DNA from 2 places in the Sodalis sp. RH16 genome. Region 1 is predicted to be linked to the other one. Evidence: predicted binding sites of a transcription regulator. Region 1 holds the regulator's gene; the other holds the start of a gene.
What was found. The regulator PurR, encoded in region 1, represses purine synthesis genes. The targets are predictions, from matches to a motif close to CANGCAAACGTTTGCNTG.
Positions count from the first base shown of each region.

Region 2: glyA (serine hydroxymethyltransferase) is a predicted target of PurR. The motif match lies at 1,953-1,970, and genes of this name have one in related genera.

Region 1 is NZ_CP178737.1:4,755,026-4,760,718, forward strand. Features, by position in the region: gene ACL2XJ_RS21645 (riboflavin synthase subunit alpha) at 1-623, shown strand, start outside; gene cfa (cyclopropane fatty acyl phospholipid synthase) at 725-1,876, opposite strand; gene purR (HTH-type transcriptional repressor PurR) at 2,304-3,320, opposite strand; gene ACL2XJ_RS21660 (YnhF family membrane protein) at 3,520-3,609, shown strand; gene ACL2XJ_RS21665 (C40 family peptidase) at 3,635-4,531, opposite strand; gene ACL2XJ_RS21670 (hypothetical protein) at 4,613-4,792, opposite strand; gene ACL2XJ_RS21675 (Grx4 family monothiol glutaredoxin) at 4,924-5,271, shown strand; gene rnt (ribonuclease T) at 5,398-5,693, opposite strand, start outside.
Region 2 is NZ_CP178737.1:6,113,784-6,119,476, reverse strand. Features, by position in the region: gene ACL2XJ_RS27945 (two-component system QseEF-associated lipoprotein QseG) at 1-6, shown strand, start outside; gene glrR (two-component system response regulator GlrR) at 27-1,364, shown strand; gene glnB (nitrogen regulatory protein P-II) at 1,430-1,768, shown strand; gene glyA (serine hydroxymethyltransferase) at 2,144-3,397, shown strand; gene ACL2XJ_RS27925 (hypothetical protein) at 3,450-4,970, opposite strand; gene csiE (stationary phase inducible protein CsiE) at 5,146-5,693, opposite strand, start outside.

The DNA.
Region 1 (5,693 bases):
CGGTGGTGGAAATTGATGAAAAAACCAACTTCCGCACGCATTACATTAAACTGCCGCCGGCGCTGCTGGACGGGCTTGAGACCGGGGCATCGGTGGCCCACAACGGCTGCTGCCTGACGGTGAGCGCCATCAAGGGAGATGTGGCGAGCTTCGACTTGATGAAAGAAACGCTGCGCATTACCAACCTCGGGGAATTACAGGTGGGAGATGAGGTGAACGTGGAGCGTGCCGCTACGTTCAACGCCGAGATTGGCGGCCATGTCATGTCCGGCCATATCATGTGCAGCGCGGAAATCGTTAAAATCGTCACCTCGGAAAACAACCGGCAGATTTGGTTTAAAATGCCGGACAAGGAGTTGATGAAATATGTGCTGTACAAAGGCTATATCGGTATCGACGGCATCAGCCTGACCATCGGAGAGGTTGCCGCGGATAAATTTTGCGTCCACTTGATTCCGGAAACCCTCACCAGGACAACACTCGGCAAGAAACGCCTGGGAAACCGGGTGAATATTGAAATCGATCCGCAAACCCAGGCGGTTGTGGACACCGTTGAACGGGTTTTGGCGCAGCGGGAGGCCGCACTGGCCGTCGCTGCCGGACACGAAGTTAACATGAGGTAAAACGCTGTATCCCGACTGTCGGGATAGGGACGCTTTATTGCCCGTCCAGGGCAATAAAGCGTTGGAGCGGAAAGTCCAAAAGAACGTACCGCAATGGACGCTTAGCGGGGCACACGAATCCCGCCTTCAACCCCTTGCGGGCTGAACAATACCTGCCACAAATGGATGTTACGGGCGCGAAAAGCGCCGGCGCAGGCATTCAGGTAGTAGCAGAACATCCGGAAGAATCGATCCGAGTAATTTCCCGATAACGTCGGCCAGGCGGCGAGAAAACGTTCATACCAGGCCATCAGCGTTTTGTCATAATCGGCACCGAAATTATGCCAGTCCTCCATAACAAAATGCTTCTCGCTGGCCCGCGCGATATGCTGCACGGAAGGGAGGCAGCCATTGGGGAAGATGTATTTGTCGATCCAGGGGTCCACGTTCATATCGGTCTGGTTGGATCCGATGGTATGGAGCAGGAAAAGGCCGTCGCGTTTCAGGTTGCGATCAATGACGTCGAAATAGGTGGCGTAGTTTTTCGGACCTACGTGCTCAAACATGCCCACCGAAACGATACGGTCGAATTGCACGTTGAGGTCGCGGTAATCCTGCAGCGAGATAGTGACGTCCAAACCTTCGCAGCGATCCTGCGCCAGTTTCTGCTGTTCAGCGGAGATAGTCACCCCCTGAACCGAAACACCGTAGTTCTTGGCCGCATAAGCGGCAAGCCCGCCCCAGCCGCAGCCCACATCCAGCAGCGTCATGCCCGGTCTTAACTGCAGCTTTTCGCAGATCATCCTGAGCTTGTCCTGCTGCGCTTCCTCCAGAGTGGTGGCCTTGTTCCAATAGCCGCACGAATACTGCATATAGGGATCCAGCATCAGGCTGAACAGGTCATTACCCAAGTCATAATGCTCTTTGCCGACAATCCAAGCCCGTTTTTTAGACTGAAGATTCATGAGCCGCGCGGCGGCAACGCGCATAACATCCTTGAAATGCCGGGGAAGCTTATTTTCCAAACCGGCTCTTAAAACGCGCTGAAAAAAGATATCCAGTCGCTCGCATTCCCACCAGCCGTCCATGTAACTTTCACCCAACCCCAATGACCCGTCCTCTAGCACGCGTTTAAAAAATTCCGGGTTCTTGACATGAATATCAAACGGCCTTGCGCCGTTGATCTTTACACCTGCCTCAGCAAGCATTTCATGGATGATTCGATACCAAGCATTATCATGAAAGCTCAGGTCTTCAACACACGAGGAACTCATAGCTTCTCCATCACCTTTCTTCTGTTATAACCCCGTCAGGAAAAGCGTAGCCGATACCTGCGGGCTTTTATAATCATCCACGGGTATCCGTGGTGTCGGATGTACCACAATAAACAGAGGAATATAAAAAACACCAATAGACTGTTTGTCAGACGGGCGCTTCATAAATAGGATGACGCCATGTAAAAACACGACATTCTTTTAAAGCAAAATTATTAGACAACTCGTTATATTTGTTAACGATATTGAGTATAAGCCTGCATTCCGGTTTAGACAATAGCTGACAGAATAATGTATTTCACAGATAAGTTAATGATTTCCTATCGAAACAATAACTCATCAGGCACATTCGGCGGTATGAAATATATTATTACATTCGGGAGCGAATCACCTTTGATAAGGGGCTCAGGAGGCCGTGCGCCGCCCTTCAGGAGCGAAACGGGCCGTCGGCCACCGAACGGCGTACAATCAGGGCGGGATGCACTTCGATAATCCTGGCGTTTTCCCGTTTGCTGGTGATACGGTCCAGCAGCATGGTCAGCGCGGCCTCGCCCAGCTCTTCTTTGGGTTGATGAATGGTAGTCAATGACGGGGTAAAAAAGCACGAATTGCGCACATTATCATAACCGATAATTGAGATGTCATCGGGAACCTTCATGCCCATTTCATCAATGGCGCACATTGCACCCATGGCCATGATATCACCGCCGCAAAATACCGCCGTGGGCCTTTGCGGCCTGGACAGAATGAGTTTCATGGCCTGATAGCCGGATTCCGGTTCGAAATCCCCCTGCACAATCCATTGATGGGGAATGGCGATGCCGGCTTCTTCCAGGGCCCGCAGGTAGCCGCGATGACGGCCGCCCCCGGTATTGCGCGCCAGTTGGCCGGGTATGGCGCCGATATCGCGATGCCCCCTGGAAATCAGATAGCGGGTCGCCATGTAACCCCCGGCGAAGGCATTGTCGATAATGGTATCGGTGAAATCCCGGCGAGCTTCGCCCCAATCCATGACCACCATGGGGATATGGCGATACTCTTCCAGCATATTCAGCAACGGTTCGGGATATTCGGCGCACATCACCAGCAACCCGTCCACCCGTTTTTGCGCCAGCATCGCCAGATAGGCGCCCTGTTTGTTCAGATCGTTATGGGAGTTGCACAGCACAAGGGTATATCCCCGCACAAAACAGTGGTGCTCAATCGACTCGATAATTTCCGCGAAGTAGGGCGCTTCGCTTGAGCTGGCCAGCAGGCCGATGGATTTTGTGCGGTTGATCTTAAGGCTGCGCGCCACGTCGCTGGGGGAATAGTGCAGCTGCCCGATGGCCTCCAAAACGGCGATCTTGGTCTCTTGCGCCACAAATCGCGTCTTATTGATGACATGTGACACCGTAGTGGTGGATACCCCGGCGCGTTTCGCCACGTCTTTAATGGTTGCCATGCGTGTAGAACTCCTGTACGCCGAAATAAATAAATCGCCAATTTTCCTTGATTCGGCACTAAAGTGAAAGCGATAAAGATAAATATGCTCGGGAGTTGCTGCCCGGCAAGCTTTTTTAATCGGGTTATGCGACACTGCTTACAACCTACGGGTGTAAAGATATCCCGTTCAGCGATAGGTGTAGTGATAAGGAGAAGTGATGAGCAGCGATTTCAAATTGTCATTAATGACCACGGTATTTTCCTTGCTGGTGATCATTGCGTTCAGCTTTACCGCGGTAATGAATTAAGGCGCCCAGGCGCCTTTTTTTCCTTTCAGCGAATGGTTTTCGGCGTCACGACCCGGCGGGCGCCGACATAGTGATCCGCCCAATAATCTTCATTCAGATAGCTGATGCGGATATCGCGGCCGGTGCGGGGGGATTCGATAAACCGTCCGTTGCCCAAATAAACGCCCACATGATCCGCCGCGCCGCGGTTGGTGATATGGAAGAAAACCAAATCGCCGCTTTCCAGATCGTCTTTCTTCACCGGCGCCGCATCGCGTAAATGAAACATTTCATTGGCGGTACGGGGCATATGAATCCGTACCACGTCCTTATAAGCATAATAGATCAGGCCGCTGCAATCGAACCCGGTATTGGGCGACATGCCGCCCCAGCGATAAGGCTTGCCCATCTGGGACATCAGCTTGTTCATCGCCGTCAATTTGGCATGCTGATAGCGTTTTTTGTGGCTATCGCTCATGATGATGGGTTGATCGTTGGCAATGAGATCGAGCGTGGCGCTTTCTTTCATCCGATGCCTGCCGTAACCCTTTTTGTAGCCTTTTTTCGGCGGGGTAAACTTGGCTATTTTTTTTGCGGGGGGCATTGGATGCAATTTTTTAACGTGGTTTTTTTCGACGGCCGGCTCTTTCGCTTTGGCGACGGGTATGGAATGTAATTTTTTATTGCTGCTTTTTTCAGCAACGAGCTCTTTTGGTTTGTCTGTGCTATGACGGGTGATTTTCTGCTCGGTCACCGGTTTGCTTTTTTTGGTTATCTTCAACACCTCTTTAAGAGGTTTTCGTTTGCGTCGGTCACCTGTTTTAGCCGTACTGGACTGTGATTTTCGCTGGTCGGCATTGATACCGGCATTGGGCGCGGCATGCGCCAAATTGAAAAATAACTGAGTAAAAAGCAACACAAAAAGCGTAAAGCATAAACGCATGATTAACGCTATCCTCTGTGGCCCCAAAGAGGGGGTTATAAATGCCTCAAAGGAATTTAAGCTATTTACCCCTACTTTGCATCATGAATTATCATCATATTGTGAATAAACGTGAACGACTGCATATTTGTTGCATTCATCGGCATAATTTGGCGCAAAATTCAACAGTTTTTCAATTGTTAAAAAAGAGTTTGGCAGCCATGCCCCGGCGCCGGGTAAAAGGCCGCCTTTGGTGTTATCCTTTATTAAGGTGCTGCGCATCTTTGTCCGTGCGGGCTATGGCGGGCAAAAAAACGTTTATCTATTTATACGGTAATCGTTAGAATAGTGATTCTGAGCATAATCCCGCCCAGAGCAGATAAGGCCAGCTTATGGCTTGAGGAAGCGAGACAATGACGACGATTGAAAAAATTCAGCAGCAAATTGCTGAAAACCCGATTCTTCTTTATATGAAGGGCTCTCCGAAATTGCCTGGTTGCGGTTTTTCCGCGCAAGCGGTACAGGCGCTTTCCGCCTGCGGCGAGCGTTTCGCTTATGTGGATGTCCTGCAGAATCCGGATATTCGGGCCGAACTGCCGAAATTCGCCAATTGGCCGACCTTCCCGCAATTATGGGTGGATGGTGAACTGATTGGCGGTTGCGATATCATTCTTGAAATGTACCAGCACGGCGAGCTACAGCCGCTTATCAAAGAAACCGCGGTGAAATACGGTTCTCAGGAAGATCAGCCGTCCAATTGAGTCAGTGAGGGCTTCTAGCCTGAGCGTTCAGAACAGAAAAAGCCAATCCTATCGCTGGGATTGGCTTTGATTTTATGGTCAAAACAAACATGCTCTCCCGCTGTTCGGCCATCTCCGTGATTTGATTTAATCAGTTTCGCCGCTGCTATCGTCGCCGAGCGGCGGTACCGGCCAACCCCCGAGACGCTTCCAGCGATTCACCAGTTCGCAAAACAGCTCGGCGGTCCGCTCGGTATCGTACAGCGCCGAATGGGCCTGGCGGCTGTCGAATTCAATTCCTCCGGCGGCGCAGGCTTTCGCCAATACGGTCTGCCCAAGCACCAGTCCGCTCAGCGCCGCGGTGTCGAAGGTGGCAAAAGGATGAAACGGATTGCGTTTGAGATTGGCGCGTTCCGCCGCCGCCATCAGGAAACCATGATCAA
Region 2 (5,693 bases), 1.4 Mb from region 1:
CAATGAAGCGAAGGAACCGGTAACCCATGAGCCAACGTAAAAACGCCAATTTGCTGTTGGTGGACGACGATGCCAGTTTGCTGAAACTGCTGGGCATGCGTCTGAGCAGCGAGGGATTCAACGTCACCACCGCTGAAAGCGGGCAGGAAGCGCTGCGCCTGCTGTCGCGGGAAAAAATCGATTTGGTGATAAGCGATCTGCGGATGGATGAAATGGACGGGCTGGCGCTGTTCGAGGAGATTCAGCGCCACCAGCCCGGCATGCCGGTGATAATCCTCACCGCCCACGGCTCCATACCCGATGCGGTGGCCGCCACGCAAAAAGGCGTGTTCAGCTTCCTCACCAAACCGGTGGACCGCGAGGCTTTATATAAAGCCATTGACGAGGCGCTGTCCTTGTCCATGCCGGCCGGCGACGAGAGCTGGCGGGAGTCCATCGTAACCCGCAGCCCCATCATGCTGCGGCTGCTGGAACAGGCTAAAATGGTGGCCCAGTCCGATGTCAGCGTGCTGATTACCGGGCAAAGCGGCACCGGCAAGGAGGTGCTGGCCCAGGCGATACATGCCGCCAGTCCCCGCGGCAAAAACGCCTTTGTCGCCATCAACTGCGGCGCGTTGCCGGAGCAATTGCTCGAGTCGGAACTGTTCGGCCATGCCAAGGGGGCGTTTACCGGCGCGGTCAGCAGCCGGGAGGGGCTGTTTCAATCCGCCGCCGGCGGGACGCTGTTTCTTGATGAAATCGGCGACATGCCTCTCTCCCTGCAGGTAAAATTATTACGGGTATTGCAGGAACGTAAAGTACGCCCCTTGGGCAGTAACCGGGATTTGGATATAGATGTCAGGGTTATCTCCGCCACCCACCGGGATTTACCCAAAGTGATGGCGCAAGGGGAGTTTCGGGAAGATCTTTTTTATCGCCTGAATGTAGTCAGCCTGAAACTACCGGCATTGCACGAGCGGGCCGAAGATATCCCCCTGTTGGCCAACCATTTATTACGGACGGCGGCGGAACGGCATAAACCCTTTGTGCGGAGTTTTTCCTCCGACGCCATGAAGCGTTTAATGGCGGCCGGATGGCCCGGCAATGTACGCCAGCTGGTTAACGTGATAGAACAGTGTGTGGCGCTGACCTCTGCCCCGGTTATCAGCGAGGCGCTGGTGGAACAGGCGCTGGAAGGTGAAAATACCGTCTTGCCGACCTTTGTTGAGGCCAGGCTGCAATTTGAATTGCATTATCTGCGCAAATTGCTGCAGATTACCAAGGGAAATGTGACCCAGGCGGCGCGTATGGCGGGTCGTAACCGGACCGAGTTTTACAAGCTTCTGTCGCGCCATGAGCTGGACGCTAATGATTTCAAAGATTAAGTTGGCTCTCTTCTATCCGATGATGAGCGGCGCAGGCCGCAAATCAGCTTGAGAAAGGTTGTATAATGAAAAAAATCGATGCGATTATCAAACCGTTCAAACTGGACGATGTCCGCGAGGCGCTGGCGGAAGTCGGTATCACCGGCATGACCGTCACTGAAGTGAAGGGTTTCGGACGCCAGAAAGGCCATACCGAGCTGTATCGCGGCGCGGAATACATGGTGGATTTTTTGCCCAAGGTGAAAATAGAGCTGGTGGTGTCGGATGATATCGTCGACAGCTGTGTGGAGACGATAATGCATACCGCGCAAACCGGTAAAATCGGCGACGGCAAAATTTTCGTCTTCGACGTGGCGCGCGTGGTGCGTATTCGTACCGGCGAGCAGGACGAAGAAGCGATTTAATCCGGCCCGGCGGCTTCGTCCCGGCGTAGTATGCCGCTTGGGCGATGGCCGTTCTCGTTCATAAATCGCCCGCCGTGAACTTTTGGCTCATGGGCTGCCCCCTCATGAAAAAACGCCCTGCCGCAATGAAAAAATATCCTGAAGGTTCGCCGGACCCCATCCCCCAAGCCCTGCGGCGTAACCGCAGGGAAACGTTTGCGTAAAAAGCCGCCCCCGCACCTATCGGAGCAGGGGCAAAAAAGTTTACACTATCGCCATACCCCCTCGGATTCTACTCTACATAGTTCGACTTGCAGGGAAGCCAACGCGCCCGCAACGTGAAATATGGCGAGTAACTTAATCGACGAATTACGTCAGTTGAAGCAGGAGAACCGGATGTTAAAGCGTGAAATGAACATTGCAGATTACGATGCCGAATTGTGGCAGGCAATGGAGCAGGAAGTAGTGCGCCAGGAAGAGCACATTGAGCTGATTGCGTCGGAGAATTACACCAGTCCGCGCGTCATGCAGGCGCAGGGTTCTCAACTGACCAATAAATACGCCGAAGGTTATCCGGGCAAACGTTATTACGGCGGTTGCGAATTTGTGGATATCGTCGAGCAATTGGCTATCGATCGCGCCAAGGAGCTGTTCGGCGCCGATTATGCCAACGTACAGCCCCATTCAGGCTCCCAGGCCAACTTTGCCGTGTACACCGCCCTGTTGCAGCCGGGAGATACGGTGCTGGGCATGAATCTGGCCCACGGCGGCCACCTTACCCACGGTTCGCCGGTGAATTTTTCCGGCAAGCTATATAATATTATTCCCTACGGCATCGACGAAACCGGGCATATCGATTACCAGCAGCTGGCGGAACTGGCGTCAACCCATAAGCCGAAGATGATTATCGGCGGTTTCTCCGCCTATTCCGGCGTTGTGGATTGGGCCAAAATGCGTGAAATCGCCGACAGCATCGACGCCTATCTGTTTGTTGATATGGCTCACGTGGCGGGGCTGGTTGCCGCCGGCGTTTATCCCAACCCGGTTCCTCACGCTCATGTGGTCACCACCACCACCCATAAGACCCTGGCCGGTCCCCGCGGCGGCCTGATTCTGGCGAAAGGCGGCAGCGATGAGCTGTATAAAAAGCTGAACTCGGCGGTATTCCCCGGCGGGCAGGGTGGTCCGCTGATGCACGTTATCGCCGGCAAGGCGGTGGCGTTGAAAGAAGCCATGGAACCGGCATTCAAGATTTATCAGCAGCAGGTTGCCAAAAACGCCAAGGCCATGGTGGCGGTTTTCCTGGATCGTGGTTATAACATTGTCTCCGGCGGTACCGATAACCACCTGTTCCTGCTGGACCTGGTGGAGAAAAATCTCACCGGCAAAGAGGCTGACGCCGCCTTGGGCCGCGCCAATATCACCGTTAATAAAAACAGCGTGCCAAACGATCCGAAAAGTCCGTTTGTCACCTCCGGTGTCCGTATCGGCACCCCGGCGGTCACCCGCCGCGGCTTTGGCGAAAGCGACGTGCGTGAACTGGCCGGCTGGATCTGCGACATACTGGACAATGTTCACGATGAAGCGGTCATTGAGCGCACCAAGCAAAAAGTCCTGGCCATCTGCGCCCGTTATCCGGTTTATGCCTGATTAGCCGAATGCCTTATCCCCCGCAGATGTGATTGCGGGGGATAAGCGTTAATTAATACACCAGTATTTCCCTCCTGGCCGCAGCTATATTCCTTTTGGCTCCGCTGCGTTGAGAAGTCACGATAAATTTATTATTATGAAATTTAATATCGATTCTATTTCTTTTGTGCTTTGTCACAATATGATATCGATTACTTTTATTTTTATTACGGATTAATTCCACATAATGCCCTTTTATCCTCAAGTAGCTTTTATGGTCATGGGACCACTGTAATCCCCGCTCATCGGGCGCGGATAATACCGACTCCACAATATTTGGATCCGCCATTGCCGGGGTTATGCGGCGGATTAACGATTTCGAGACTTGCAAAGCCGTAGGCTGCTGCAGTATCCATTGGCCGTTGCTAAAGGCCAGGGGGTAGCTGACGGCCTGATTGCCGGAATCAAAAATTTCATATTTGACGCCGTGCTCCGGCATCACTACCGGGCGCACCGATATCCCATCGGCGTTTATCAATACATAAAAGCGGTAAACCGGCTGGCTGATGCCGTCGCGGCCATTATATACTTCATAGACTTTCCCTTGGCCATAATGAGCTGGATTGAGGTTATCCACCGCTATGCCATATTCATCTTCAGCCAGAGTTGCCTTGCATTGCTGAATGATGGCGGCTGGCAGTCGCGGATCGTTCTTGGATGGGGGCAATAAAGGGACATTCCGGATGTCAGCTTTTTTAATCTTGGTTAAGATATTCTGCGTTTTGTCCTTGCCCGGCGCCGCGAACCTTTTTCCGCTTAATTCGCGGCGACCCGGCCGGGCGGTTAGCGAGGCGTCACTCGGGGTATCCAATGGAAACGCCGCCTGCTGCGGGAACCCGGACGTCAATACATCAGGGTCATCTCGATAACGCAGAAAGTTATGGTGGGTGTTCTTGCCGCTTTTTTCCAATGGAACCAACCGGTCGGCGTTATCGCCATAGCCCGATATCATGTAATACTCATTAGGATCTAATGGAGGAAGCTGTTCTATGCTTTTTTGGTTTCCCATGGCAAGGATCGGGGAGGATAGCGCCGTTGAATGGGCATCGTCGGCAGCCCTGTTATTTTCTCGAGGTCCGAGCCTTTCACTGTGATGAGCGGGTGAAGTCAATGCAGAGGCATAATAAACAGCGGCCGTGACGGCCTGATGCATATTTTTAATTCGTAATTTTTCATCGGATTTTTTTTGATGATGGATAATATTTTCATCCCGCCATTGAAGTGATGCTTGGTGGAGCTCTTTACCAAGGGTTTTATAATCATCCCCCTTGTTTGTTTTATCCCTGGGCAGATTCCGTGCCGCGGAGAACGGTATAGAAAAAAATACCAGCGCGGAAAAACATTTGGTTATTGCTACGGCTGAGGGTTTACATTTGGCACTTATTTTTAAAGCAATATTGGAAACCTGAATAAGTGGCTTGAACAGGCCCATAAAATTATTCATTTCATGATTTTGATCCGGAGAATTGACGCCACAATTTTTTAAATGCGGTGAAAATGCGCAGGCATCAGGTTGTGCTTTAATCGAATTCATTAATACGCTTTATCATTACTAAATGGGTGAAGCATAGTAGGTAAACAACTCAATAAAATAAAGCCAAGGCGGCATTGGATGAGCGATTTCTTCAATTTTTAAAATGAAATGTTAAATTAAACCCATTCCCATTGTCTATTGAGGGAAAGCGATAATGATCGATTCCCTTCGGGAATCAGGCTTCCAGCAGTTGACGGATACGCTCTTGCTGGGATTGCGCCAGCGGCAGGCGCACCAGCATCAGCGGCGGCGAAAACAGCGGTAGCGGCAGAGAAAAAGGCGAAATGACCAAAACGGTATTTTTAGGCGCGCCGCGAACCTGGAATTCGGCCAGGGACTGGAACTTGATATTCAGCGGCAACAGGGTCAACTCGCGGATTTGTAACTCCAGCGTTTTTTCTTTGCCCCCCTCGCTGTTGGTCAGTATAACCACCTGCTTCTCCTGCAAATCGTTATCCTGCATCAGCCAGGCGCCAAAAATCACCGCGATAAGTCCCAGCTCCTCGCGGGGAAAGCGGATGCGGTATGCCGCTTCAAGCGGCATTACCGCCGCGCGGGTTGTGCGCAACAGACGAGGGTATTTCTCCTCCACTTCCAATTGCAGGCTGTTGTCGATACCGACGCGGAAATGGCAGCGTTCCAAGGCGGCGCTGAGATGGGAAAAAAGCTGGCCGGCCAGCATCTCCGGCTGATGGAAGGTGGTTTGCGCCACCTGTTCGAACC